Regions from separate parts of the Streptomyces liliiviolaceus genome, predicted to be linked through region 4. Evidence: riboswitches for the same ligand, from Rfam matches in the RefSeq annotation. Region 4 holds a riboswitch; each other region holds the start of a gene.
What was found. Region 4 has a riboswitch for cobalamin ahead of J8N05_RS24070 (CbtB domain-containing protein). Riboswitches for the same ligand answer to the same signal wherever they lie in the genome.
Positions count from the first base shown of each region.

Region 1: another riboswitch for cobalamin. It lies ahead of J8N05_RS25575 (energy-coupling factor ABC transporter permease); the one in region 4 lies ahead of J8N05_RS24070 (CbtB domain-containing protein).
Region 2: another riboswitch for cobalamin. It lies ahead of J8N05_RS38490 (ABC transporter substrate-binding protein); the one in region 4 lies ahead of J8N05_RS24070 (CbtB domain-containing protein).
Region 3: another riboswitch for cobalamin. It lies ahead of J8N05_RS35675 (ribonucleoside-diphosphate reductase subunit alpha); the one in region 4 lies ahead of J8N05_RS24070 (CbtB domain-containing protein).

Region 1 covers NZ_JAGPYQ010000001.1:5,863,931-5,871,084, forward strand. Annotated here, with positions in the region: gene J8N05_RS25560 (hypothetical protein) at 303-1,070, shown strand; gene J8N05_RS25565 (cellulase family glycosylhydrolase) at 1,161-2,855, opposite strand; gene J8N05_RS25570 (nuclear transport factor 2 family protein) at 3,024-3,764, opposite strand; cobalamin riboswitch at 3,918-4,099, shown strand; gene J8N05_RS25575 (energy-coupling factor ABC transporter permease) at 4,130-4,888, shown strand; gene J8N05_RS25580 (energy-coupling factor ABC transporter substrate-binding protein) at 4,885-5,286, shown strand; gene cbiQ (cobalt ECF transporter T component CbiQ) at 5,293-6,042, shown strand; gene J8N05_RS25590 (energy-coupling factor ABC transporter ATP-binding protein) at 6,039-6,902, shown strand; gene J8N05_RS25595 (serine/threonine-protein kinase) at 6,909-7,154, opposite strand, start outside.
Region 2 covers NZ_JAGPYQ010000002.1:712,072-719,225, forward strand. Annotated here, with positions in the region: gene J8N05_RS38480 (ABC transporter ATP-binding protein) at 10-897, opposite strand; gene J8N05_RS38485 (FecCD family ABC transporter permease) at 894-1,922, opposite strand; gene J8N05_RS38490 (ABC transporter substrate-binding protein) at 1,919-2,959, opposite strand; cobalamin riboswitch at 3,027-3,213, opposite strand; gene J8N05_RS38495 (TIGR03767 family metallophosphoesterase) at 3,429-5,327, shown strand; gene J8N05_RS38500 (CoA-binding protein) at 5,551-5,958, shown strand; gene J8N05_RS38505 (MHYT domain-containing protein) at 6,001-6,882, opposite strand; gene J8N05_RS38510 (VOC family protein) at 7,110-7,154, opposite strand, start outside.
Region 3 covers NZ_JAGPYQ010000001.1:8,407,339-8,414,492, forward strand. Annotated here, with positions in the region: gene J8N05_RS35645 (carbon starvation CstA family protein) at 1-253, shown strand, start outside; gene J8N05_RS35650 (YbdD/YjiX family protein) at 225-434, shown strand; gene J8N05_RS35655 (DUF3311 domain-containing protein) at 571-864, shown strand; gene mctP (monocarboxylate uptake permease MctP) at 861-2,489, shown strand; gene J8N05_RS35665 (nucleoside hydrolase) at 2,692-3,723, shown strand; gene J8N05_RS35670 (GNAT family N-acetyltransferase) at 3,720-4,259, shown strand; cobalamin riboswitch at 4,334-4,508, shown strand; gene J8N05_RS35675 (ribonucleoside-diphosphate reductase subunit alpha) at 4,648-7,056, shown strand; gene J8N05_RS35680 (ribonucleotide-diphosphate reductase subunit beta) at 7,056-7,154, shown strand, end outside.
Region 4 covers NZ_JAGPYQ010000001.1:5,528,162-5,535,315, reverse strand. Annotated here, with positions in the region: gene J8N05_RS24095 (sensor histidine kinase) at 1-600, shown strand, start outside; gene J8N05_RS24090 (response regulator) at 597-1,289, shown strand; gene J8N05_RS24085 (hydrophobic protein) at 1,408-1,569, shown strand; gene J8N05_RS24080 (PRC-barrel domain-containing protein) at 1,819-2,175, shown strand; gene J8N05_RS24075 (enoyl-CoA hydratase/isomerase family protein) at 2,378-3,433, shown strand; cobalamin riboswitch at 3,507-3,637, shown strand; gene J8N05_RS24070 (CbtB domain-containing protein) at 3,674-3,892, shown strand; gene J8N05_RS24065 (CbtA family protein) at 3,912-4,679, shown strand; gene J8N05_RS24060 (histidine phosphatase family protein) at 4,697-5,305, opposite strand; gene J8N05_RS24055 (CoA transferase subunit B) at 5,415-6,044, opposite strand; gene J8N05_RS24050 (CoA transferase subunit A) at 6,044-6,799, opposite strand; gene J8N05_RS24045 (carboxymuconolactone decarboxylase family protein) at 6,813-7,154, opposite strand, start outside.

The DNA.
Region 1 (7,154 bases), 340 kb from region 4:
TCAAACGTCGCGAAACAGTACGCAGCCTGTCAAGGGTGTCGGTCGTAACGAAAGGGGTGCGAGTCGGGTGCACCGGTTGGTCAGTCCGTAAAGTCACCTTGAAGGTTGAATTCGAGACATGGCTTCGCATGGGTGGTCAGGTGTCTCTCGCACACCTCGCCGCCTGCGCCTTTGCGGCCCGCGGAAGTGTGTCAGAGGCCATGGAACTGCGGGGACGGTCCTGACAACTTCGGGATCATGGCCTGATGATGCGAGTAGCATCCGGCCCCAGCACCACACGATGACGAGGAAAGGTAACTGCCATGTCCGAAGTCGAATCGGCCGCCACGGAGCTCAAGACCCAGTACGCCTCCCAGGTGTCTGCGGATCTCGAACGCAACACCAAGGAGCAGGAACGTATCGGCGCCGAAGTGGAGGCGCTCCAAGAGCAGTTGAGTGCCCTGCAGCACGACCAGACCCTGCTCGCCGAGCTGCAGCGGGCGTTGGGTGGCGACCAGTCCGCCGCGAACGCCAAGGGCGCCTCCGTGCCCGCGCCTTCGGTGCCGCGCCAGGCCACGGCCACGGCGAGCGGACGCAAGAAGGCCACCACCGCGAAGCCGGCCGCCAAGCCGGCCGCCAAGCCGGCGGCCACGAAGGCCACCACCAAGCCGGCCCCGAAGTCGGCCGTGTCGAAGGCACCTGCCCCGAAGCCCGCCGCCGCGAAGCCCGCGGCTGCGAAGTCCGCGGCTGCGAAGTCCACCGCCTCGAAGGCCACCGCTTCGAAGACCGGAGCCAAGTCCGCCGCGGCCGAGCCGGGTGCCGCGAAGCCCACGCTCGTCGAGCTGATCCGTGAACATCTCGGCCGGCAGTCCGAGCCGCGCTCGTCCGCCGAGGTCGCCACGGCGCTGGCGGAGGCCCACCCCGAGCGCGAGATCAAGCCCAAGGTCGTACGCACCACGGTGGAGGGGCTCGTCGCCAAGGGCCAGGTCCAGCGCAGCAAGCAGGGGTCGTCCGTCTTCTACACGACGTCCAAGGCCGCTCCGGCCGACACCGCCACGGAGAAGGCCGCCGCCCCGGCCACCACTGCCTGACCACGGCTCGGCACCCGCCCGGCCGACGGGGCGCGGTGACCCCGCCGGCCAGTGGCTGCCGGTCGACGACCGTCGGGCCGTGACTGCTGGTCAGACGGTGGCGCAGGTGCTGCCGTTGAGGGTGAACGCGCTCGGGGCGGTGTTGGTGGTGCCCTTGTTGGCGGTGAAGCCGACGGTGACCGAGCCGCTCGCGGGGATGGTGGCGGTGTACGAGGCGTTGGCGACACTCACCGTCGCGCCGCTCTGGGTCGGGGTGCCACCCCACATGTTGGAGACCGTCTGGCCGTTGGCGAAGGCGAAGACCAGCTTCCAGCCGCTGATCGCGGCGGTGCCCGTGTTGCGGATGGTGATCTCGCCCTGGAAGCCGCCCGGCCACTCGTTGCTGACGCGGTAGCCGACGGAGCAGCTCGTGCCGGGTGTGCTGCCGCCGTCGGCGGTGGTGACGGTCACCGTGGCCGAGCGGGGCGAGCGGTTCCCCGCCGCGTCCCGCGCGTAGACGGCGAAGGTGTACGCCGTGTTGGCGGTGAGCCCGGTCACCGTGGCGGTGTTGGTGGTGGCCGCGGCGACCGTGGTCTCGCTGCTTCCGCTGACCCGCACGATGTCGTAGGCGGTGACGCCCACGTTGTCGGTGGCGGCGGTCCAGGTGAGGGTCACCGAGGTGGCCGCCACGGCGGAGGCACCCGGGGTGCCCGGCGCGGTCGGTGCCTGGGTGTCACCCGGGGTGCCGCCGCCGTAGATCGTGGCCTCCTTGGAGGTCTGGGCGATGCCGTTGGCGCCGTTGAAGATGCGCTGGCCCCAGGAGCTGAGCTGTGCGGGGTCGAAGCCGATCGTGAGGTCCAGGATCGGATCGGTGTTGCCGCTCCAGGACCAGGCGAGGTAGCCGAGGCGCAACTGCTGCGCCGTGGCCATCATGGTGTCCTCGTCCGGGTCGCCGTACTGGTCGGCCGGACCGCCGAACTCTCCGATGAGGATGGGGAGTCCGGCGGTGACGAACGCGTTCAGGTAGTCGGTGATCTCCGCCGCGGTGTCGAAGACGCTGTACATGTGGATCGAGAAGATGAGGTTGCCGGTGGTGTCGGCGTCGTAGACGGCCTGGGCGTTGGCCCGCATGACTCCTTGCCAGTCCTGGCCCCAGTTGGGCGCGTCCACCATGATGGTGTGCTCGAACCCGGCGGCGCGCAGCTTCTTCACGGCGGCGATCGTGGGATCGGTCCAGCCCGCGGGGTTGGTGTTGCCCCAGGGCTCGTTGCCGATGTTGACGATGACGTAGTTCTCCTGGCCGGTGAGCACGCTCTTGAGGCCGATCCAGTAGTCGGCCGCGTGGTCGAGCGTGCCGGCCGCGGCGTCCTCGCCGTAGCCGGTGGTGTCGTGCACCTCCAGTACGCAGATCAGCCGGTTGGCCTTGCACTGGGCGATGACGGCGGCCACGTCCTCGGGGCTGTTCTTGCTCCAGCGGTGTCCGTCGGAGAGGACGACGCGGACGGAGTTGGCTCCGAGCGCCTTTATGTCGGCCAGTGACTGCGTCTCGCCCGGGTACCAGGTGTGGGCGTGGTTGACGCCGCGCATGACGAAATCGTTGCCGTTGCCTTCGAGCAGGCGGCCGTCGTCGATATGGAGGCCGGTCGCGAGGGCGCCCGGGGACGCGCCGGGCGGGTCTCCGGGCAACTGGGCGTGTGCGGCGGTCGGTACGAGCGCGCCGAGAACGACGAGCCCGAGCAGGGCGGCCAGCCCGGCGAGGAACGCGCTGACGAGGTTCTTCCGTGTCGTGCTTCTTGTTCTTCTCACTGCGACTCCAGGGAGTGAGCGCCAAGAAACTTGGATCGAGGGAAAGTGGGAGCGCTCCCATAGAGTCACCTTGCCAGGAGCACGTCAAGACTTGGCGCACGCTCAGCCGCGTAACGGATGTGCCGGAGGGGGCCTGCGGGAGGCCCCGGATGCCCCCTCCGTGTCGCGTCAGGCCCCGGCGGCTGCGGGGGCTCCTGTGTCGAAGGGCACGGACGTGTGCTGATGGACGATCAGCCAGCGGTCGCCCGTCAGCCGGTAGCCGGTGGTCACCCGTGCCGTGGTGTCCAGGGCCTGACCGCCAGCCAGTGTGGCACGCATCCGGACGAGCGCGTGGCTGAAGGCGATGCTCTCGTCGACCCGCACGCGGAATTCGAGCACCTCGCGCTCCACCGGCCCGGACAGCGTCGAGAACCACACCTCCTCGGCCTTGCGGAGCGCCTCGACCCCGCGCTGCTCAAGGCCGCTCACCGGGTGGAACACCTCCACGTCCGGTGCGTAACAGGCCATCGCCCGGTCGAAGTCCCGCTGCCGCCCGGCGGCCGTCAGTTCCGCGTCGAGCCGGCGGATCTCCCCCTCGGCGTCCTCGTCGTCCCAGAACGCGCGCACCTCCATGGCCCCGACGGTCGCCATCGGATGCTTCGCGGCGGCCTCCACGGCCTCCTCCAGGCCGGCGCACTCAAGGATGTCGTACCCGGCGACGTGCTCCTTCGTCTCCGCGAACGGCCCGTCGGTGCGCAGCACCTCACCGTCGCGCACGCGCACGGTCACCGCGTCGGCCGGGGAGCGCAGCCGGTGGCCGTGCAGCCGTACACCGCGGCGCACGCTCAGCTCCTCCACCCATGGTTCGACGGGTGTCATCCCCGAGGAGTCGGCGGTGTCGTCGCCACAGACCAGCAGCATGTACTTCATGGTTCCTCCCGGTGTTCCTGAGACCGTTTGCCTCCCCGACGAACCGGGGTGAGCCGAATCGACACCCCCGCAGCATCTCTTACGAACCGGCGCGCGCCGCGTGACCACTCTCACGCCCCCCGAGGGCCGCTTGTCACCACCCCTGTACGCGCACTACTGTCACGACGCCTTGGTGCTCGGGAAATCGGTGTGATGCCGGTGCGGCCCTCGCCACTGTGATCGGGAAGTCCGGCTCCGGCCCTCACGGGCAGCCACTGGGTCCTCGGACCCGGGAAGGCGGAGCACGGGTGGTGTTACCCGTAAGCCAGGAGACCGGCCAAGGCACGTCAACCATCCACGAGGTGCTGGAGAGGGTCTGCTGAGCCATGCACATAGCCGAGGGTTTCCTTCCTCCGGCGCACGCGGTCGCCTGGGGCGTCGCGTCGGCGCCGTTCGTCGTCCACGGAGTCCGGTCGCTCACCCGTGAGGTCAGAGCACATCCCGAGAGCACGCTCCTCATCGGCGCGTCGGGGGCCTTCACCTTCGTTCTCTCCGCACTGAAACTGCCGTCGGTGACCGGCAGTTGTTCGCATCCCACCGGCACCGGCCTCGGCGCCATCCTGTTCCGGCCGCCGATCATGGCGGTCCTGGGCACCATCACCCTGCTCTTCCAGGCGCTGCTGCTCGCGCACGGCGGACTGACCACGCTGGGCGCCAACGTCTTCTCGATGGCGATCGTCGGCCCGTGGGCCGGCTACGCGGTGTACCGGCTGCTGCGGCGGTTCGACGTGCCGCTGATGGTCGCGGTGTTCTTCGCCGCGTTCGTCGCCGACCTGTCCACCTACTGCGTCACCAGCGTGCAGCTGGCGCTCGCGTTCCCCGACCCGAGCAGTGGGTTCCTGGGCGCGCTCGGCAAGTTCGGCTCGATCTTCGCCGTCACCCAGGTCCCGCTCGCGGTGAGCGAGGGCCTGCTCACGGTGCTCGTGATGCGGCTGCTGGTGCAGTCGAGCAAGGGCGAACTGACCCGGCTCGGTGTGTTCCTGGCCGGCAGGCGGTCCCCTTCCGGCAGGTCCGCAACGAACGGGACGCCCGAGACTCCCAAAACGAACGACACGAACGACACGAACGAGACGGTGGCCCGATGAGCCGTAACGCGAAGATCAACGCCCTGCTGCTGTTCGTGGTGGCCGCGCTCGCCGTCCTGCCGCTGGCCTTCGGCATGGGCGACCACAAGGAGGAGCCGTTCACCGGCGCCGACTCGGAGGCGGAGACCGCTATCACCGAGATCGAGCCGGACTACGAGCCGTGGTTCTCACCCCTGTACGAGCCGCCGTCCGGCGAGATCGAGTCGGCGCTGTTCGCCCTCCAGGCCGCCCTCGGCGCGGGCGTCCTCGCCTACTACTTCGGCCTGCGCCGGGGCAGGCGCCAGGGCGAACTGCGGGCCCTGGCACAGCGGGAGGACGGCCAGGCACCGGCGGCGGAGGCACCGGTCGGTGCCGGTGGGTCAGCGGCCGGAGAGAACCGACCGACCGAACGGGCCTGAACCTTCGTGCTGCCGATCGACGCGGCGGCGCACAGCAGTCGCTGGCGCCGCCGCCATCCCGTGGACAAGGCCGTGCTCGGTCTCGGCCTGACCGTACTGGCGATCTCCCTCCCGCCCTGGCCGGGCGCGGCCCTGGTCCTGGTGACCGCCCTGACCGTGCTGCTGGGCCCGGCCGCGGTACCCGGCCGACGGCTCTGGCGCGCCTACCGGGTGCCGCTGGGCTTCTGCGTGACCGGTGCGCTGCCGCTGCTGCTCCAGGTCGGCGGCCCGGACGGGTTCGTGACGCTGGCCGAGGGCGGTCCGGTGCGCGCCGGGGAACTCCTGCTGCGTACCTCGGCCGCCTCCCTCGGCGTGCTCCTGTTCGCGTTCACCACTCCCCTGTCCGACCTGCTGCCGCGGCTGGTCAACGCCGGGGTGCCCGCACCGGTCGTCGACGTGGCCCTGGTGACGTACCGGATGAGCTTCCTGCTGCTCGACTCGGTGCGCCGGATCAGGGAGGCGCAGGCCGCCCGGCTCGGACACACCACCCGGGCCGCCACCTGGCGTTCGCTGGCCGGGCTCGGCGCCACCGCCTTCGTGCGGGCCTTCGACCGGGCGACCCGGCTGCAGGCCGGACTGGCGGGCCGCGGTTACGACGGCACCCTGCGCGTCCTGGTACCGGAGGCCCGGATCTCCGCGCGCTTCACCCTCGCCAGTGTCGCGCTGCTCGCGGCGGTGGCCGCACTCACCTTCGTACTGGAAAGGCCGCTGCGATGAGCGAGCCCGTGCTGGTCGCCCTGCGGGGCGCGTCCTACGCGTACGAGGACGGCCCGACCGTGCTCAGCGGCCTCGACTTCGAGGTGCGCGCGGGGCGGGCGCTCGCCCTGCTCGGCCGCAACGGCAGTGGCAAGACCACCCTGATGCGGCTGCTCAGCGGCGGACTGCGCCCGCACAGCGGGCAGTTGACCGTGGAGGACCGGCCGGTCCGGTACGACCGCAAGGGCCTGACCCTGCTGCGCACGACCGTCCAGCTGGTGGTCCAGGACCCGGACGACCAGTTGTTCGCCGCGTCCGTCTTCCAGGACGTGTCGTTCGGTCCGCTGAACCTCGGCCTGCCCGACACCGAGGTACGGGCCCGGGTGGACGAGGCGCTCGCCGCGCTGGACATCTCGGCCCTGGCCGAACGCCCCACCCATCTGCTCTCCTACGGGCAGCGCAAGCGGACCGCGATCGCGGGCGCCGTGGCGATGCGGCCGCGGGTCCTGATCCTCGACGAACCGACCGCGGGGCTGGACCCGGACGGCCAGGAGCGGCTGATCGCGACCCTGGACGGGCTGCGTGAGAGCGGCACGACCGTGGTGATGGCGACGCACGACGTGGACCTCGCCCTGCGCTGGGCCGACGACGCGGCCCTGCTCACCCCGTCCGGAGCGGTCACCGGCCCCGCGGACGCGACCCTGGCCCGTACGGACCTCCTGGAGCAGGCGGGACTGCGACTGCCCTGGGGGATCGCCGTGGCCGAACTGCTGCGCGCGCAGGGCCTGTTGACCTCTCCGGACACCGGCCCGCGCACCGCGGAGGAACTGGCCGCGATGGCCTCACGGCGTTCCGCTCCCCCGGTGCCGGCCGACAACTGACCGCCGTCAGTCCGCGGGGGTCACCCTGGTCACCTTCCCGCGGGCGTCGGCCTGCAGATAGCCGCTCCTGTTGTACTCGTCGGAGAGGTAGACAAGCATCTCTGCGCCCCGGTCGAACAGGTCGTTCGGTGACTTGACCACGAGGTAGCGGGTGGTCGCGTCGTCGACGTTCAGCTTCTTCTCCGCCTCGGCGAGCAGCGCGGGGAGCCTGTCCCAGGCGAGGCCGTCCAGGGTCATCGGCTGGGCCCCGCC
Region 2 (7,154 bases), on a different contig from region 4:
ATGCCGCCATCATTCCGGACACGCGTTCGCGAGTTCCTGGGGTGCGGGACGGCTCACGGTGCCCAGGAAACGCACGTGCGGCCGACCGCCGACGCCGTCGGCGCCGTCGCGGGTGACGGCGGTCCGTACGCCGTACACCTCGGCGATGAGGTCCTCGGTGAGCACGTCGCCCGGTGTCCCGGCGGCCACCACGCGTCCCTCGCGCAGGACGACGAGCCGGTCGCAGTACATCGCCGCGAGGTTGAGGTCGTGCAGGGCGACGACGCTGGTGACCGGCAGCGAGGTGACGAGGTTCAGCAGGTCGAGCTGGTGCTGGATGTCGAGGTGGTTGGTCGGTTCGTCCAGGAGGAGTTCGCGGGGTTCCTGGGCGAGGGCGCGGGCGATCTGCACGCGTTGGCGTTCACCGCCGGAGAGGGTGTGCCAGGACTGGTGCGCGCGGTCGGCGAGGCCGGTGCGGTCGAGGGCGTCGCGTACGGCCTTCTCGTCGGCCGGTGACGGGGGTGTCCAGGCGCGGCGGTGCGGGGTGCGGCCGAGGCGTACGACGTCCAGGACGCTCAACTCGACCTGCGTGTCGACCTGTTGCTCGACCACGGCGATACGGCGGGCGATGTCGCGGCGGCCCAGTTCGCCGAGTGGACGGCCGTCGAGGGTGACCACGCCCGAGGCGGGGGCGAGGACGCCGGAGAGCAGGCGCAGGAGCGTGGACTTGCCGGAACCGTTGGGGCCGAGGAGGCCGACGGTGGTGCCGGGGGCGGGGCTGATGCTGACGCCGTCCAGGATGACGCGCCCGTCGGCGGTACGGGTGACACGGTCGGCCCGGAGGCCAGCACCCTCGGCGGTCTCGGCGGTCTCGGCGGTCTTGACATGCTCGGTCGTCTCGACGTGCTCGGTCGTCATCGTGTCCTCCGCGTCCGGTACAGCACCAGCACGAACACCGGTACGCCGATGAGTGAGGTGACCACGCCCACGGGCACCTCCTGGGGGTCGAGCACGGTACGGGCCAGGGTGTCCACCCACACCAGGAACACCGCCCCGGCGAGGGCGGCGACCGGCAGCAGCCGGGCGTGGCCGGAACCCACCAACGCGCGGGCGGCGTGCGGCAGGACGAGACCGACGAAGCCGATCGCGCCCGCCGAGCTGACGAGCGCGGCCGTCAGCAGCGCGGTCACGCACAGCAGCACCAGCCGGGTGCGGGCCACGGACACCCCGAGGGTCGCGGCGGCGTCCTGGCCGAAGGCGAACGCGTCCAGCGTGCGCGCGTACGCCAGACAGACCGCCAGTGCGACCACCAGGACGGCGAGGCAGACCCAGACGTCCGTCCAGCCGACCCCGCCCAGTGAGCCGAGCAGCCAGAACAGCACCCCTCGGGTGGTCTCGGCGTCGGCGGCGGTCATCACCACGAAGGAGGTGAGCGCGGAGAAGAGCTGCATCGCGGCGACACCGCTGAGCACCACCCGGTCCGTCGTCCCGCCGAGGGTGTGGCTGAGCAGCAGCACGAGCCCGAACGACAGCAGCGCGCCGAGGAACGCGCCCGCCGAGACCGACACCAGGCCGCCGCCCGCGCCGAGGACGACCACGACGACCGCGCCGGTCGAGGCACCGGAGGACACCCCGAGGACGAAGGGGTCGGCGAGCGGGTTGCGCAGCAAGGACTGCATGACCGCGCCGCACACGGCGAGTCCGGCCCCGCAGACGGCGGCCAGCAGGGTGCGCGGCAGGCGCAGCTGCCAGACGATCCCGTCGCGGATGGGGCTCAGTTCCGTACTCCCCCACCCCAGATGGGAGGCGACCACGGACCAGACGTCGGCGACGCGGATGTCCGCGGGACCGATGGTGATCGCGACGGCGACGGAGGCGACGAGCAGTGCGGTGCCGGCCGCGCAGAGCAGTCCCACGCCCGGCCGTGCGATACGGCGGGTCACCCCTTGAGCCCGAACTCCCGCAGGGCGGCGGCCACTTGTTCGACGCCCTCGACGGTGCGGATGGTCGGGTTCATGGCCTGCCCGCTGAGCAGGACGTACCGCTTCTTCTTCACGGCGGTCATGTTCTTGGTGACCGGGTCGGACTCCAGGAACTCGATCTTCTTCTGCGCGGACTCGGCGGTCTGCGACTTGCGGGTCAGATCGCCGATGACGAGGACGTCGGGGTCGCGGTCGGCGACCGTCTCCCAGTTGATCTGGGGCCATTCCTCGTGGGTGTCGTCGAAGACGTTCTTCGCGTCGAACGCCCGGGTGATGATGCCGGGGGCGCCGCAGCAGCCCGCCATGTAGGGCGACTCGGAGTTGGCGAACCAGTACAGGAGGGAGACGTCCGAGGCGTCGATGCCCGCGGTGGCCTTCTTCATACGCTGCTGGAGCTCGGCGACCAGCTTGTCGCCCCGCCCCTGCACGCCGAACACCGCGGCCAGGTCACGTATCTCGCCATAGATCGCGTCGATGCCGAGGGGCTTCTTGCGGGCGCCGTCGCCGTCCCCGGTGTTGTCCTTGCCCGCGCAGTCGGAGGGCGAGACGTACGCGGGTACGCCGAGCTTCTCGAACTGCTCGCGGGTGGCGACGCCTCCCTTGCCGAGCGTGGACACGAACGAGGCGGCGACGAAGTCGGGGTCGGCGTCCAGGACCCGTTCGAAGGACGGGTTGTTGTCGGCGATCCGCTTCACCTGCGCGTCGGCCTTCTCCAGGCCCTTCATCACCGGGTCGGTCCAGGTGGCGCTGCCGGCCATCCGGTCGGCGAGGCCCAGCGAGAGCATGATCTCGGTGGTGCCCTGGTTGAGGGAGACGGCCTTGCGCGGCGGGGACTCCACGCGGACGGTGTGACCGCAGTTCTCCAGGGTGACGGCTGCCGCGGAGTCCTTGCCGGCCGAGCCGGTCGAGCCGGACGAGTCGGCGCCGCCGCAGCCGGTCAGCAGAATGACCCCGGAGACGAGCAGGGCGGCAGGGCGGGTGGGGCGTGCGATGGGCACGGAAGTTCCTCAGACGTCGAGGGCTCGAACGCGGAGCCCGGTCGTACGGTGCTCCCCCGCCGTCTCGGGACCGCGGAGGCCGCCAGCAGGTCTTCGGACTCGGGTTCACCCGGACGAGGCGCCTTCCCGGACCGTCGATCCGGTCCAGTGGCCGATGCCCCGCCCGTCACCCTCACCGCTGCGCGTCAGCTCCGGATTTCCACCGGATTCCCTGACCCACGTACATGGGTTCGACTGGCTTTCGCAAGCTATCACGGCGGCTTTCACGGCCGTGCGGCAGTGCGGTGGGGGGCGGCGGGGGCTCGGTGAGGGCTCTACGGGGACGCGGCGGGGATGTCGGTCTCCGTCGCCCGTTTCGTACGTTTCTCCTGTTCCGGCGGTGTTCACGGCGGCGCCACGCCCCTGCCCCCGCGGACTGAATGAGTGGTTCCGTTCAGCGCGTCGCCCGCAGGCACCGGAGGACCGACCCATGCCGCAGGACCAACCCACGACCGGAACCGCCGGAGGGGACACGGCCGAGGGGCACCTGTCCGCCGGGGAAGCCGCGGCCGCCGTCGACCGCCGTCGCTTGCTGCTCGTCTCCGGCACCCTCGCGCTGGCGGCGGGGGCGACGGCGGCAGCGGGAGCGGCGACCCTCGTCCCGCCGCGGCGCCCCGGCTCCCCCACCGCACCCGTCGCCGCCGAGCAGGTCGTCCCGCGGGCGGCCCGCGCCACCCGGCGGCCGGCGCCTTACGCGGCCACCACGCTGGAGACGACCGCCCGGCTGAGCGGAAGCCCGCGCTCCGGCACCTACCGCCGACTGGTCCCGGGCCCCGGCCTGCCCCTGGTCGTACGGGAGGAACTCGCGCCCGCCGCCACCGGCCGTCCGGACCGGCGGACCCCGCTCGCGTGCTTCGTCCAGTTCACCGACCTGCATCTGACCGATGTGCAGAACCCGCTGCGCACGGAGTTCCTGCGCTCGGGCGGAGCCGCCGCGTGGCGTGCCCAGGAGGCGCTGACCGTGGCGGGGGCGGTCGCGCTCGTGGAGCAGGTGAACGCGCTCGGCGAGGGCCCGCACACCGGTCTGCCGCCCGCGTTCGTGATGACCACCGGTGACAACGTCGACAACAACTCCGTGCTCGAACTCGACTGGTTCCTCACGCTGATGAGCGGAGGCCGGATCACCCCCGACTCCGGCGACCCGACGGCGTACGAAGGCGTCCAGGACTCGGGGCTCCCCCTCTACTGGCATCCGGAGGAACCGGCCCTGCGCGACCTGGACAAGCGGCGCGGACTGCCCGCCGTCCCCGGCTTCCTCACGGCCGCGCGAAGGCCGGTGACCAGCCCGGGGCTCCGCATCCCCTGGTACTCGACGGTGGGCAACCACGACGATCTGCCCGGCGGCTGCCTGTCGCCCGCGCTCGGCGACTTCGCGACGGGCTCCCGCAAGCTGCTGTCAGTCCCCGACACGGACAGGGCCGCCTACGCGAAGGCGCTGCGGACCGGCGACGACCCGAAGAGCGAGGTGCTCGAAGCGATCCTGCGACGGCACGCCCGCTCGGCGCGGACCGTGACGGCCGACGAGCGGCGCCGGCTGTGCAACCCGCACGAGTATCTGGCCGCGCACCTCGAACCCGGGCGGACGGGGGCGGGGCCGGTCGGTCACGGCTACACGCAGAACAGCCTGGACGGCGACCGGATGTACTACTCCTTCCGGATCGCCGAGAACGTCATCGGCGTCAGCATCGACACGACGTACCGCAGCGGGCACTACGAGGGATCACTGGACACCGACCAGCTCCGCTGGCTGGAGCGGACCCTCGCCGCGCACAGCTCCCGGTCGTACGACGCCGACGGCCGCCTCGTACGCAACCCCGGGGCCGACGACGCCCATGTGCTGGTCTTCAGCCACCACCACAGCCCGAGCATGACCCGCCGTCCCGACGCGGCCCGTTCGGAAGAGCGGCGGCACGACGGCGCGGAGGTACTGGCGCTGCTCGGCAGGTTCCCGAACGTGGTGGCGTGGATCAACGGCCACAGCCACGTCAACCGCGTGACACCCCACCCGCATCCGACCCCGGCCCGCTCCTTCTGGGAGGTCAACACGGCGTCCCACCTGGACTATCCGCACCACGCCCGGCTGATCGAACTGACCGACAACGGGGACGGCACGCTGTCGCTGTTCACCACGCTTATCGAATCCGCGGCCCCGCACCGCACGTCCCCCGACTTCACGGACCTGTCGGCGGTGGGCCTGGCGTCCCTCTACCGAGAACTGGCCTACAACGCCCCGAACATGACGGAGACCACACGGCCCGACCCCCACACGGCCTGGGCGGGCACTCCCCAGGACCGCAACGTGGAGCTACTGCTGACCACCGCCCTTTAGTCTCAGCCTCGCGGGGGCTGCCGTCTCTCCCGGGGCCCGGCGAACAGCCTGCTTTCAGGGGCGCGGGGAACTGCGCGAACGGCCCTCACCTGGCCGCACCCACCCAGAACCCCGCAGCCCCACCCCCGTGAGGGGAATCCCCGACCCGCGCCGAACGTTGTCCGCCGCAGACAGACCGTAAACAGACCGCGGACAGACACACCCCCACCCCAGGAGGCGACCCGTGTACGGCGACCCGGCAACGATCCGCAAGATCCTCACCGAGACCGGCGACACCTGGGCAGTCGTAGGCCTGTCGTCGAACGAACGACGCGCCGCGTACGGCGTCGCGGACGTGCTGAAGCGCTACGGCAAGCGCGTGATCCCCGTCCACCCGAAGGCGGAGACGGTCCATGGGGAGAAGGGATACGCCTCCCTGGAGGACATCCCCTTCGACGTCGACGTGGTCGACGTGTTCGTCAACAGCGACCTCGCGGGCCCCGTCGCCGACGAGGCCGTCGCCATCGGCGCCAAGGCCGTCTGGTTCCAGCTCGGTGTGATCGACGAGGCCGCGTACGAGCGCACCCGTGAGGCCGGCCTCGACATGGTCATGGACCGCTGCCCGGCGATCGAGATCCCCCGCCTGGGCTGACCCGGCGGAAGTGAACCCGCACCACCGACGCACCCACCCCGCTCACCGCTCGCGGCGCCCGGGCCCCCCGGGTCGGTACGCGCTCCGGTCCGTCCTCGGCGGAGCCTCGAACGCCGAGCCCGTCCAGGCGGGCGGTTGCGTACGCGGGTCGGGCGCCCGGCGGCGGGACGCGGTCCGGTTCCAGTCGCCGTCCCCGAGGACGAGCATCGGGTCGAACATGACGACGACTCCCGCGAGCGCCAGGAAGAGGACCGGGCCGATGAGCATCGGCAGCAGCAACGAGTGGGCCGAGTCGCCCGAGTCCGGTGCGCCGGCCGCGCCGTGCAGGTGGACGCTGACGGCCGCCATCCCCGTGTAGTGCATCCCGGTCACGGCGACGCCCATGACAAGGCTCGCCGCCAGGCTGGTCAGGAAGCCGCGGATCGCGACCGCCGCCCAGAGCGCGGCGGTCGCGGCGACGAGGGCGATCAGCACGGAGAGCGCGACGGTACGGACCTCGTACCGCAGGTCGCCGTTCAGACGGATGGCGGCCATGCCTATGTAGTGCATGGCCGCGACGCCGAGGCCGGTGAAGGTGCCCGCGATGAGCAGGTTCGTCGTGTTCGCGCCGCGATAGCCGACGGCGAAGACGCCGAGACCGACCACGGCGATCGCCACCGCGAGGCTGAGAATCGTCAGGCCGACGTCGTAGCGGATACGGCTTTCCTCGACCTGGAATCCGATCATGGCGATGAAATGCATCGTCCAGATGCCGCAGCCGATCGACGCCGCCCCGAGGGCGAGCCAACCCGGTCTCCAGGACTGGTCGTTACGCAGGGACCGGGTGATGCAGCGCAGCCCCAGGGCGGCTCCCAGGCAGGCCATGACATAGGCGGCGAGCGGTGTGACCGTTCCATAGCTGAATCCGTCGACTGTGCCTTGCATATGCCAACATCCCCCCGGAATACGACTGTTGCGGGGACATATGTACGTGCCACATCAGGGCGACAGCAAGGGGTTTCGTGCAATTGCAGCCAACGGAATTCCCTGTCGGCCACTTCCGGTCATGAAGAGGCCCTATCCAGCCGGAGGAAATCATTCTGGTGGCGCGGCCCACGACCGCGGCCCATGACCGCGGCCACCCGGCCCCGGATCCGGCCCCGGCCCCGCCTTCAGACCTGGGGCTTGGACGTCACCGTGAACTGCGCCCCGTCGGG
Region 3 (7,154 bases), 2.9 Mb from region 4:
GGACGACATGCACACGATCGTCACGAACTCCACGGTCGACGGTGTCCTCACGGCGGTTCTCGCCCTGCTCATCGTCGTGGTGATCGCGGACGCGACACGGGTGTGCATCCGGCACGTACGCCGTCCCGCGCTCTCCACGCTCAGCGAGGCGCCCTACGTCGAGTCGCAGATCGTCGCCCCGGCCGGGCTGATCCCGACCCGGGAGGAGAAGGAGGAGGTACGCGATGCGGTCGGCGCTGAACCACGCGGTTAGGGCGGCCAGGGGCGTGCGTTGGTACGTACGGGAGCTGACCGACGAGTCCGCGTACGACCGGTACGTGGCGCATCTGCGCGCGGAGCGGGCCGATGCGGAGGTGCCCTCGCGGCGGGAGTTCGAGCGGATGCGCACGGACCGTCAGGAGGCGGATCCGCGGCAGGGCTTCCGCTGCTGCTGACACCGTGACGCGGGGGGCCGCGGTCGCCGCACGACACGGCACATCCGTTATGCGGACGGGGGTTCCATAAAGCGGAACCGTCCCTTAGATTTCCTGCGCGTTGCACAGGTGATCAGTGAGGGGACGGAGCCGCCGTATGTCGGAAACACCGGATGTGCCAAGAGCGCCCGAAGGGGAACCACCGGTGGTGACACCGGTCCGTGTGGTGATCGCCGTCTGCCTGATCGCGCCGTTCGTGGCGATGCTCTGGGTGGGCTCGTACGCGAAGGTCGACCCGACCTTCATCGGCATCCCGTTCTTCTACTGGTACCAGATGCTGTGGGTGCTCGTCTCGACCGCGCTCACGATGACCGCGTACACGCTGTGGAACCGTGAGCAGCGCGCCCGCAAGGCCGCCCGTCGGGCACAGAACGGGGGCGCGTCCGCATGAAGGACGGCGTGAACGGCGTCGCACTCGCCGTCTTCATCTTCTTCTTCGTGGCCGTCACGGTCATGGGCTTCCTGGCCGCGCGCTGGCGGCGGTCCGACAACGAGCACACCCTCGACGAATGGGGGCTCGGCGGCCGGTCGTTCGGCACCTGGGTCACCTGGTTCCTGCTCGGCGGCGACCTCTACACCGCGTATACGTTCGTGGCGGTACCGGCGGCGATCTACGCGGCGGGCGCGGCCGGCTTCTTCGCCGTCCCGTACACGATCCTCGTCTACCCCCTGATCTTCACCTTCCTGCCGCGCCTGTGGTCGGTCTCGCACAAGCACGGGTACGTGACGACGTCCGACTTCGTGCGCGGACGTTTCGGCTCGAAGGGTCTGTCGCTCGCGGTCGCCGTGACCGGCATCCTGGCGACGATGCCGTACATCGCGCTGCAGCTGGTCGGCATCCAGGCCGTCCTCGACGTGATGGGCGTCGGCGGTGGTGAGGACACCAACTGGTTCGTGAAGGACCTGCCGCTGCTCATCGCCTTCGGTGTGCTGGCCGCGTACACGTACTCGTCCGGGCTGCGGGCGCCCGCCCTGATCGCGTTCGTCAAGGACACGCTGATCTACATCGTCATCGCCGTCGCGATCATCTACATCCCGATCAAGCTCGGCGGCTTCGACGAGATCTTCGCCAAGGCGAGCGAGGCGTACAGCCAGACCAACCCGGCGACCGGCGCGCCACGCGGCTCCCTCGTGCCGGGCGAGGCGGGCCAGTGGACCTACGCGACGCTGGCACTGGGCTCGGCGCTCGCGCTGTTCATGTACCCGCACTCGATCACCGCGACGCTGTCCTCGCGCAGCCGTGAGGTGATCCGGCGCAACACCACGATCCTGCCGCTGTACTCGCTGATGCTGGGCCTGCTCGCGCTGCTCGGCTTCATGGCGATCGCCGCCGGGATCAAGGTGGACAACGGGCAGCTGGCGATCCCGCAGCTCTTCGAGACCATGTTCCCGGACTGGTTCGCGGGCGTGGCGTTCGCGGCGATCGGGATCGGCGCGCTCGTGCCGGCGGCCATCATGTCCATCGCGGCGGCGAACCTGTTCACCCGCAACATCTACAAGGACTTCATCAAGCCCGACGCGACGCCCGCCCAGGAGACCAAGGTCTCCAAGCTGGTCTCGCTTCTCGTGAAGGTGGGTGCGCTGGTCTTCGTCCTGACCATGGACAAGACGGTCGCCATCAACTTCCAGCTCCTCGGCGGGATCTGGATCCTGCAGACCTTCCCTGCGCTGGTCGGCGGACTGTTCACGCGCTGGTTCCACCGGTGGGCGCTGCTCGCGGGATGGGCGGTCGGGATGGTGTACGGGACGGTCGCCGCGTACGGGGTCGCGTCGCCGACGCAGAAGCACTTCGGCGGGTCCTCGAAGGAGATTCCCGGGATCGGGGAGATCGGGTACATCGGGCTCACCGCGATCGTGCTGAACGTGGTGGTGACGGTGGTGCTGACGTTCGTCCTGAGGGCGGTCAAGGCGCCGGACGGGATCGACGAGACCTCTGCCGAGGACTACACGGCGGACGCCGGCGACAAGGGAGTCCAGGTGGACCTGCCGCCGGCGACGGCGGGGGCCGGGCACTAGGGGGCACTGGGGAGTTTTCGCCCCCGCCGCCCCTACCCGTCCCGTCACTGTGTCCTCAAACGCCGGACGGGCTGAAAGATTCGCGGACGGTCCGCGAATCTCCAGCCCGTCCGGCGTTTGAGGACAAACGGGGGCGAGGGGGCGCAGCCCCCATGCGTGGACGGGAACGGGTAGGGGCGGCGGGGGCGGATAACCTGGCCCGGTGACCCCACGCGCCCCCATCGTCCTCGACAGCGACCCCGGCATCGACGACGCCGTAGCCCTCCAGTACCTGCTCGGTACGGGCCTGTGGGACCTGAAGGCCTACACCTCCGTGGGCGGCAACCTCCCCGCCGAGCAGACGTACCGCAACGCCCGCGCCCTCGCACGAGCGATGCGCATCGACGCGGACGTCCCCGTCCACCGCGGCGCGGGCCGCCCCCTGACCCGCCTCCCCCACCGCGTCGCCGCCGACTTCCACGGCCCCGCGGGACTCGGCGGCGAGACGCTGCCCGACTCGACCGCGGCGCACCCGGCGGAGTCCTCCGCGCGGACGCTGCTGCGGCTGTCCCGGGAGTACGAAGGCGAGCTGACGGTGTGCGCGACGGGCCCCCTCACCAATGTGGCGGTCGCGCTCCTGGAGGACCCCGGCTTCGCGCGGCGCGTGAAGAAGTTCGTGTTCATGGGCGGCGCGGCACGCGTGCCGGGGAACATCACGCCGGTCGCCGAGTTCAACATGTGGGCCGACCCGGACGCCGCCGAGCTGGTCCTGTCCTCCGGCATCCCTTTCACCATGGTCGACCTGGACGCCTCGCACCGCTGGCTGTTCACGCCCGCCGACCTCGCGGCACTGGAGGCGGCGGGCCCCGGCACCGCGCTCGCGGCCCGGCTGCTGCGGGTCTACATGGAGGCGTACCGCCGCAGCGGCGGGGACGGCACCTGCCCGCTGCACGATCCGCTCGCCGTCGGTGTGTGCGCGGACGAGTCGTTCGTGACGCTCGCGGAGGGGGCGGTCATCGTCGAGTCGGCCGCCGAACTCACCCGTGGCCAGACCGTGTTCGTCCCCTCGGCCGCCGGGCGGGTCTACTATCCCGAGTCGCCCGCGCTGACCGCGAGGGCGCGTCTCACCGGCCGGGTGGCCCTCGGCGCGGGACCGCGCGACTTCTCGAAGGACTTCGTCTCGACCCTGCCCCTGTGGCCGGGGACGGGGACGGGGCCGGGGCCAGGCGACGAGGACGGGCTGGGATCCGTATGACCATCGTGATCCGGCGGGCGGAGCCCGGGGAGTTCGCGGAACTGGGCGAGATCACCGCGCGGGCCTATCTCGGGGACGGGCTGCTCGACTTCGGGGAGAGCGACGCGTATCTCGGCGAGCTGCGGGACGTGGCGAAGCGCGCGGCGGCCGCCGATGTGCTGGTGGCCGTCGAAGCCGTCGCCGGGGAGGGCTCGGGCGGCCCGCCCCGGAGCCGGCTTCTCGGCGGAGTGACCTTCGTGCCGTCCGGCGGGCCCATGGCCGACATCGCGCGGGCGGGCGAGGCCGAGCTGCGGATGCTGGCGGTCGCGAAGGAGGCCCGCGGCCGGGGCGTGGGGACCCTGCTGGTGCGCGCCTGTGTCGACCGCGCCCGGGCCACGGCGGGCTGCGGAGCCGTCGTGCTGTCCACCCAGCGCACCATGCGCAGCGCCCACCGCGTGTACGAGCGCCTCGGCTTCACCCGTACCCCCGTCCGTGACTGGAACCCCTTGCCGGAGCTGGACGACGTCGTGCTCCTCACCTACGAGTTGACGCTCTGACACCTCCCGCTGCACCGTCCGGAGCCGACACGACACAACATGTGGGGGTGCTTCCGGAGCCCGGCACAAGATGTATGCTCGTGCTCGCTGTCGTCGCAGGGGAATCCGGTGCGAATCCGGAACTGTCCCGCAACGGTGTACTTGTATGTGATATGCCCGCATGCCCAGATGTCCGACACCGGATGTCCGCATGCCCGCGTGCCGCGTACGGGAGTCAGTCCGAGGACCTGCCGACAGCGCGCCCAGGCCGTCCGGCCCGGGTGCATGACGTCCGGGCCTCGTGGAGTGGGCCGGTGGACGCGGCGTACCGCTGCCCAGAGCGCGTACCCCCGTGTGCCCCGAACCCCTCTCCCCCGAGGCCCCCGTGCCGAGCGAGGGAGAGCCCCACGTGACCATCGCGCCAGCCGATCCGGTCTCCGCGACAGCGACCCGGGACCAGCAGGACAGGGCCGAGGCCGACGGACCGGGAACCGCGTTGCTGCGGATCCTGACCGACTTCACCGCCGACCTCCCCGGCGCCGACCCCGGCCGGGTCGCCGCCGCCGCGCTGCGCGGCCGGTCCGCCGCCGCGGACATCGCGGAGCTGCGCGAGCTGGCCACGGAGTCGGCCGCCGGTCTCATCTCCGAGGACCCGGTCTACTCGAAGCTGGCCGCCCGTCTGCTGACCGTCACCATCGCCGCGGAGGCCGCCTCGCAGGGCGTGCGCTCCTTCTCGGAGTCGGTCGCCGTCGGCCACCGCGAGGGCCTGATCGCCGACCGCACGGCCGAGTTCGTCCGCCTCCACGCGGCCCGGCTCGACACGCTGATCGACCTTGCGGGCGACGACCGCTTCGGCTACTTCGGGCTGCGCACGCTGCACAGCCGGTACCTGCTGCGGCACCCGATCACCCGATCCGTCATCGAGACGCCCCAGCACTTCATGCTGCGGGTGGCGAGCGGTCTCGCCGAGGACGACACGACCAGGTCCCTCGACGAGGTGGCCTCGCTGTACCGGCTGATGAGCCGCCTCGACTACCTGCCCTCCTCCCCCACGCTCTTCAACTCCGGTACGCGCCACCCGCAGATGTCGTCCTGCTACCTCCTCGACTCCCCGCTGGACGAGCTGGACTCCCTCTACGACCGCTACCACCAGGTGGCCCGCCTCTCGAAGCACGCGGGCGGCATCGGGCTCTCGTACTCCCGGATCCGTTCGCGCGGGTCGCTGATCCGCGGCACGAACGGGCACTCGAACGGGATCGTGCCGTTTCTGAAGACCCTCGACGCCTCGGTCGCCGCGGTGAACCAGGGCGGCCGGCGCAAGGGCGCCGCCGCGGTCTACCTGGAGACCTGGCACTCCGACATCGAGGAGTTCCTGGAGCTGCGCGACAACACCGGTGAGGACGCCCGGCGTACGCACAACCTGAACCTCGCGCACTGGATCCCCGACGAGTTCATGCGCCGGGTGAACGAGAACCGCGACTGGTCGCTGTTCTCCCCCTCGGACGTGCCCGAGCTGGTCGACCTGTGGGGCGACGCGTTCGACGCCGCCTACCGGGGGGCCGAGGAGCGGGGGCTGGCCAGGAAGACCATCCCCGCCCGTGATCTGTACGGCCGCATGATGCGTACCCTCGCGCAGACCGGCAACGGCTGGATGACCTTCAAGGACGCCGCCAACCGCACCGCCAACCAGACGGCGCTGCCCGGCCACACGGTCCACTCCTCGAACCTGTGCACCGAGATCCTGGAGGTCACGGACGACGGGGAGACCGCGGTCTGCAACCTCGGCTCGGTCAACCTCGGCGCCTTCGTGGACGCGGACGCCGGCGACATCGACTGGGAGCGGCTCGACGCGACCGTGAGGACCGCGGTCACCTTCCTCGACCGGGTCGTCGACATCAACTTCTACCCGACCGAGCAGGCGGGCCGCTCCAACGCCAAGTGGCGTCCGGTGGGCCTCGGCGCGATGGGGCTGCAGGACGTCTTCTTCAAGCTGCGGCTGCCGTTCGACTCGCCGCAGGCGCGCGCCCTCTCCACCCGCATCGCCGAGCGGATCATGCTCGCCTCGTACGAGGCGTCCGCCGACCTCGCCGAGCGCAACGGCCCGCTGCCCGCCTGGGAGAAGACCCGTACGGCGCAGGGTGTGCTGCACCCCGACCACTACGACGTCGAGCTGAACTGGCCGGAGCGCTGGGCGGCGCTGCGGGAGCGGATCGCCGCGGTGGGCATGCGCAACTCGCTGCTGCTGGCGATCGCGCCGACCGCCACCATCGCGTCCATCGCGGGCGTGTACGAGTGCATCGAGCCGCAGGTCTCCAACCTGTTCAAGCGCGAGACGCTGTCCGGCGAGTTCCTCCAGGTCAACTCCTACCTGGTGGCCGAGCTGAAGAAGCTCGGCGTGTGGGACGCGCAGACCCGGGAGGCACTGCGCGAGTCCAACGGCTCGGTGCAGGGCTTCACCTGGGTCCCCGCGGACGTGCGCGAGCTGTACCGCACGGCGTGGGAGATCCCGCAGCGCGGTCTGATCGACATGGCCGCCGCCCGAACCCCGTTCCTGGACCAGGCCCAGTCGCTGAACCTGTTCCTGGAGACACCGACCATCGGCAAGCTCTCCTCGATGTACGCGTACGCCTGGAAGTCGGGGCTGAAGACGACGTACTACCTGCGCTCGCGCCCGGCGACCCGTATCGCCCGCGCCGCCCAGGCGCAGAGCGTGACCGAGGCGCGGCCCGAGAAGACCATCCCCGTCCAGCAGGCCGCCGACCCCGACGCGGTCGCCTGCTCCCTTGAGAACCCCGAGTCCTGCGAGGCCTGCCAGTAATGACCACCGCGACCACAGCCAAGGGTGAGAAGAACCTGCTCGACCCGGGCTTCGAGCTCACCCTGCGCCCCATGCGCTACCCGGACTTCTACGAGCGC
Region 4 (7,154 bases):
GACGCGCCCGAGCGGGTGGAGACAGGACTCGAAGCGATCAGCGACTCCGGACGGCGGGCCCTGAGGGACCTCCAGCATCTGCTGGGCGTCCTGAAGGCGTCCGGCGACCCTGCCGCCGACGGCCTTCCGTCCGCGATGTCCGCGCCGTCCGCGCCGGACCGTGGCCCGGAACCGGGCGGACTGAGCGAGCTGGTCGAGCAGACCCGGACCGCCGGACAGCCCGTGGAACTGGCGGAGCGCGGCGAACGGCAGGAGCTGGCCACCGCGGTGGAACTGGCCGCCTACCGTGTCGTGCAGGAGGCGCTGACCAACGCGCTCAAGCACGCCCCGGGCCATCGCACGCTCGTCCAGGTCCACTACGGCCGCGAGGATGTGGAGGTCGAGGTGACCACCGAGGGAGCGCCCGCCACGACGACCGCCCAGCGGCGCAGACCCCTGGGCCGGGGCGGCGGGCACGGCCTCATCGGGCTGCGCGAACGGGTGAGCGTGTTCGGCGGCGAACTGTCCGCCGGCGACCGGCCCGACGGCGGCTTCAGCGTCCACGCGCGCATACCGTCCGCGGGACACGGCGAAGCCGCGGCATACGGGGCAGAGGCGTGACCGGGCCGAGCGCGGCGGCGCCGATCAGGGTCCTGGTCTGCGACGACCAGGAACTCGTACGCACCGGCTACGTCACCATCTTCACCGCACAGCCGGACATCGAGGTCGTGGGAGAGGCCGGGGACGGGCGCACGGCGGTGGAGAGCGCACGACGACTGCGTCCGGACGTGGTGGTGATGGACATCCGCATGCCCCTGCTCGACGGCATCGAGGCGACCCGGCTGCTCGCCGGCCCCGGCGTCGTCGATCCGATGCGGGTCCTGGTCGTCACCACCTTCAACCTCGACGAGTACGTGTACGAGGCACTGCGGGCCGGAGCGAGCGGCTTCCTGCTCAAGGACTCGCCCCCGCGCGATCTGGTGCACGGCATCCGGACGGTCGACGCGGGAGAGTCGCTGCTGGCGCCCGCCGTCACCCGGCAACTCGTCGGCAAGTTCGCCGACCGGCTCCGCCGACCCCAACGGGACCCCGCCGCACCGGCGTTGGCCGCTCTGGCGCCGCGCGAGACGGAGGTGCTGAAGCTGATCGCCGAGGGCCTGTCCAACACCGAGATCGCCGACCGGATGGTCATCAGCCGCGAGACCGTCAAGACGTACGTGTCCCGCATCCTGACCAAGCTCGACCTGCGGGACCGGGTCCAGGCGGTCGTACTGGCCCACCGGGTGGGCCTGGTCGGCGCCCACGACTGAGCGCCGCCTCGGAGGCGGAAGCCCGGTCGTGTGTCTGCGGTGGAATGTGCGCGACCCGTGAATTCGTGTGCGTGGATAGAGATCACCTGGGCACTCGGTGCTCCGGAGGTTAACCAATATGATTCCCCTGCTTCTTGTTCTTCTGCTGGCCCTGATCCTGTTCGGCGCGGGTTTCGCGCTGAAAATTCTGTGGTGGGTCGCGATCGTCGTCCTGGTCCTGTGGCTGATCGGCTTCGTCGCCCGCCCGAAGGGTGGGAGCGGCCGCTGGTACCGCTGGTAGCCCACCGCATCGGCCCAGCTCGGACGGTGTGTGGCGGCACTGGGTTCCCGATACGGGGACAGCGCGTGCCTCTCCGGAAGATCGGAGAGAATCCCGGCCCGCATCGGGTGCGTGAAGTCCCGGACAAGGGGCACCCGCCGCGAAGACGGCGGTTACGGAAATCGCCGTGCACGACGTACGGAAAAAGAGAGGGCCGGTGGGTTATCCCGCTGTCCGCTTTACTCTGTTTACCGGAGGAGTTGTTTTCGCGTGACTGAAAATGTGTGGGGTTACAAGTCGACCGCGGGTCGTCTGGCGGGTGTGGACCTGACGGGTTACAAGGTCGAGGCCACGGACGGCAGTATCGGCAAGGTCGACAAGCACTCCGACGACGTCGGTGACGCCTACCTGGTGGTCGACACCGGTGTGTGGATCTTCGGCAAGGAGGTCCTGCTTCCCGCCAGCACGGTCGTCAGCATCGACCAGGGCGAGCAGAGGATCATCGTCGACCGCACCAAGCAGCAGATCAAGGACGCTCCGGAGTTCGACCGCGACAAGCACCTGGGCGACCAGGGCTACCGCGACGAACTGGGCACGTACTACGGCACGGGCGGCCCGCAGATCTGAGCCGGACCCGTACCGCATCACGCGACGGCCCCGGGACTCCTCCACGAGTCCCGGGGCCGTCGCGCTGCCCCGGACCGCCCGGCCGGACACGGTATTGAGAAGATCGCCCGTGACGTGAGCGTCCATCGCACCATCGCGTCCCGAAAGGAACCAACGAACCCATGCGTGTCATCGTGGCCCGCGGTCTGACGGAGGTATGCGGATGACCGGCAGCGAAGAGTCCGTCCTGCTGCACACGGCCGGCCGGGCCGCCCACATCACCCTCAACCGCCCGAGAGCCATCAACGCCCTCGACCACGCCATGGTGCGGCGCGTCGACGAGGCGCTGACCGCGTGGGAGCACGACTCCGCGGTGGAGACGGTCGTCCTCACCGGAGCGGGGGAGCGCGGCCTGTGCGCGGGCGGCGACATCCGTGCCGTCCACGACGACGCCCGCGACGGGGACGGCAGCGCCGCGGCCGCGTTCTGGCGCGACGAGTACCGCCTCAACGCCCGTGTCGCCCGCTGGTCCAAGCCGTACGTCGCCGTCATGGACGGCATCGTCATGGGCGGGGGCGTCGGCATCTCCGCGCACGGCAGCGTCCGGGTCGTCACCGAACGGTCGAGGATCGCCATGCCGGAGACCGGCATCGGCTTCGTGCCCGACGTCGGCGGCACCTACCTGCTCTCCCGCGCCCCGGGCGAACTGGGCACCCGGCTCGCGCTGACGGGCGCTGCGATCGGCGCCGGGGACGCCCTGCTGTGCGGACTCGCCGACCACTGCGTACCGTCCGGCGCCCTTCCGCGCTTCACCGCCGACCTCGCGGAACTGCCCGTGAGGGAAGCGCTGGACCGGCATGCGCGGCCCGCGCCGGAAGGGGAGTTGGCCGGGCAGCGGGAGTGGACCGACTCCTGCTTCGCCGCCGACACGGTAGAGGAGATCGTCCAACGGCTGCTCGACCACGGCGATCCGGCGGCGAAGGAGACCGCGCAGACCCTGCTCGCCAAGTCGCCCACCGCACTGAAGGTCACCCTGGCGGCTGTGCGCCGCGCCGGGCGTCTGGATTCCCTGGAGCGCGTGCTGGAGCAGGAGTACCGCGTCTCCTGCGCGGCCCTGACCACGCCCGACCTGGTAGAGGGCATCCGCGCCCAGGTCATCGACAAGGACCGCAACCCACGCTGGTCACCCCCCACCCTCGCCGAGGTCACCACCACCGACGTGGCACGCTTCTTCGAGCCGCTGGGGAAGCACGGGCCGGAGTTGGAGCTGGGGCGCTGACAGGTAAACGTTCGGTGTGAGCAGGTTCTTGTCGGCTCCTGGTCTTGGGCATGCACCCGTCGAGCGGTAGCGTCACTTCGATACCGACGACGGCAGCACGGAAGCCGGTGGGAAACCGGCACGGTCGCGCCACTGTGAACGGTGTGACTCCCCTGAGGGGAGCGCACCGTGAGTCAGACCCGGGGCCGTCGTCCTGTGCACCACCGAGATGGGACGCGAGTTCCCAGAGGAGGCCCCGTCATGGCGCAGCATGTCGCCCCGCCGAGCACCACCCCCGTCGTGCCCGCCAAACTGCCGCTGAAGGACATCGCTCCCTGGGCGGTCTTCATCGGCGTCCTGATGCTGGTCCTGCTGTACTTCGTCGGCGCCGAGCAGGGCGCCACCTCCGTCGTCTCCGGCGAGAACGTCCATGAATGGGTGCACGACGCACGTCACCTGCTCGGCTTCCCCTGCCACTGACGAGGGGCCCCGCACACCCATGAACTCCGCAACGGTAAGAAACCTGCTCGTGCGGGGCATGCTCGCCGGTCTGGCCGCCGGCGTGCTCGCCCTGATCGTCGCCTACTTCCTCGGCGAGCCGAACGTCGACAGCGCCATCGGCTTCGAGGAGTCCCACGCCGCCGCGCACGAGCACGGGCACGAGGTCGAACTCGTCTCCCGCAGCCTGCAGTCGACCGCCGGCCTCGCCACCGGCGTACTGATCTACGGGGTGGCCTTCGGCGGCATCACCGCCCTCGCCTACTGCTTCGCCCTCGGCCGCGTCGGCAATTTCGGCGCCCGTGCCACGGCACTGCTGCTCTCGGGCGCAGCGCTGCTCGCCGTCTACGTCGTGCCGTTCCTGAAGTACCCGGCCAACCCGCCCGCGGTCGGCGACCCCGACACCATCGGCAAACGGACCACCCTGTACCTCCTCATGATGGTGCTGGCCGTGCTCCTCGCGGTCGCCGCGGTGATCGTCGGCAAGCGGCTCGCACCGAAACTGGGCACCTGGTACGCCACCGTCGTCGCCGTTCTCGGCTTCGTCGTCCTGATCGGACTGGCGTACGCGTTCCTGCCCACCGTCAACGAGGTCCCCGGCGACTTCCCGGCCGCCCTGCTCTGGCGGTTCAGGCTCTCCGCCCTCGCCCTGCAGATCACGCTCTGGTCAGGCTTCGGGCTCGTCTTCGGCGAACTGGCCGAACGGCTGCTCCACCCGAAACCCGCCACGGCATCGGCGGCGAGTGCGGCGGCACCCGCCCCGCACTGACCGGCGGCCGCGCGGACTCACCGGTCCGCGCCCGCTCCGGCGGCCTCCAGCGGCTGCCCGAGCCGCAGGTTCCACCGGCCGCCGCGTCCACTGATCGTGGTGGACGTCAGCGGCGGTACATCGATCCGCCAGAAGGCCGCGGCGGGCGCCGCCAGCACGTGCGTCACCGCGGCCCGTACGACTTCCGGTTCGACGACGGCGAGCGTACGGCCGTCCGTGTCGGGAGAGGACTCCAGCCAGCGCGCCACCCGGCCGCAGAAGTCCGCCACGGACTCCCCGCCGTGCGGTGCGGAGGCCGGATCGGCGAGCCAACCGGCCACGGCCTCCGGTTCGGCCGCGCCGACCTCGGCGAGCGTACGGCCGCGCCAGCGCCCCACGTCCAGTCCCGCCAACTCCGCCGACTCCGCCAGTTCCGCCGTTTTCGCCGTGCCCAGGCCGAGTGCGGCGGCCGTCTCACGGCAACGCACCGAGGGAGAGACCACGACGCGCGCGGCCGACGGCAGGGAGCCGGCCGCGGCACGGGCGCGCGCCTCCCCGTCGGCGTCGATCGAACCCCCGTCGTCGAAGCGTGCCTCACGCAGTGCCGAACTCGTCGCGGGCGAGACGAAAGTGATGCGGTGGGTCATGTGCCCGCTTCCCGCGTCGGATTGCTCAGCATGTCCATGCTGGCGGATGCTACCGCCCGGCTGCGTGCGATCATTGCGTGCGCTTTATGTAGTCGGTTGATGCGTCCGGTCAGCGCCTCATCGGCGCCCCCGTCCGCGCCGCCACCTCTCCCGCCGTCACGCCGGGCGCCCTCTCCACGGTGCTCAGCCCGTCCGCCGCGATGTCGAAGACACCCAGATCGGTGATGACGCGATGGACGCAGGCGCGGCCGGTGAGCGGCAGCGTGCAGGTGTCGACGAGCTTCGGCGTCCCGTCCTTGGCGGTGTGCTCCATCAGCACGATCACCCGGCGGGCTCCGTGGACCAGGTCCATCGCACCCCCCATCCCCTTGATCATCTTTCCTGGGACGCTCCAGTTGGCCAGGTCGCCCGTCGAGGAGACCTGCATGGCACCGAGGACGGCGGTGTCGATGTGACCGCCGCGGATCATGCCGAAGGACAGCGCCGAGTCGAAGAAGGAGGCTCCGGGCAGCACGGTCACGGTCTCCTTGCCGGCGTTGATCAGGTCCGGGTCCACCTCACCCTCCAAGGGGTACGGACCGGTGCCGAGGATGCCGTTCTCCGAGTGCAGGGTCACCCGCACGTCCGAGGACAGATGGTCCGGGATCGTCGTGGGCAGCCCTATGCCCAGATTGACGTACGAGCCGTCGGTCAGTTCCCTGGCGGCGCGGGCCGCCATCTGTGTACGGGTCCAGGCCATCAGCCGCGTACCGTCCTCTTCTCGATCCTTTTGGCGGTGGCCTGTTCCGGGGTCAGGGGCACGACCCGCTGGACGAACACGCCGGGCAGGTGCACCTCGTCGGCAGCGATGTCTCCCGGCTCGACCAGTTCCTCGACCTCCGCGATCGTGACGCGGCCGGCCATGGCGGCAAGGGGGTTGAAGTTGGCGGCGGCCCTGCGGAAGACCAGGTTGCCGTGGGGGTCCCCGCGCCAGGCGCGTACGAGGGCGAAGTCGGTGGTGATGCCGTGTTCGAGGACGTGCGACCGGCCGGCGAACGTCCGGGTCTCCTTCACCGGCGAGGCGACCGCCACCGAACCGTCGCTCGCGTACCGCCACGGCAGTCCGCCGTCGGCGACCTGGGTGCCGACGCCGGCGGGGGTGTAGAACGCCGGAACTCCGGCACCCCCGGCGCGCAGCCGTTCCGCGAGCGTGCCCTGGGGGACCAGTTCGACCTCCAGCTCGCCGGAGAGGTACTGCCGGGCGAACTCCTTGTTCTCGCCCACGTACGAGCCGGTCACCCGGGCGATCCGGCCGGAGGCGAGCAGGATGCCGAGGCCCGCGCCGTCCACACCGCAGTTGTTGGACACGACGGACAGTCCGGTGCTGCCGCGGGCGTGCAGCGCGTCGATCACGACGTTCGGCACACCGCTCAGCCCGAACCCGCCGACGGCCAGCGACGATCCGTCGGCGATGTCATGGACCGCCTCGACGGCGGTCAGGTGCACCTTGTTCACGGACGGGACTCCTTCACGGGCCGGACTCCCTCACGGGTACGCGGAACAGGCGCAGTTGGAGGGCGAGCGTGGCGTAGTAGCCGACCAGTGTGGAGAGTTCGAAGAGAGCGGCCTCGCCCAGGGCGGCGCGGGCGGCCGCGTACCAGTCGTCGTCGAGCGGGTCCGAGGGGGTGGCGAGGGCGCGGGTGGCCGACCACGCGGCGCGCTCGTGCGGGTCGGTGAAGCCCGGATCGGCTCCTTCGCGCAGGGCGCGCACCTGCGCCTCGGTGAGCCCGGCGGCCCTGGCCGGCGGTTCATGGGCGTACCGCTCGAAGTCGCTGTCCCAGACGGCGGCCACGACGAGGACGGCGGTCTC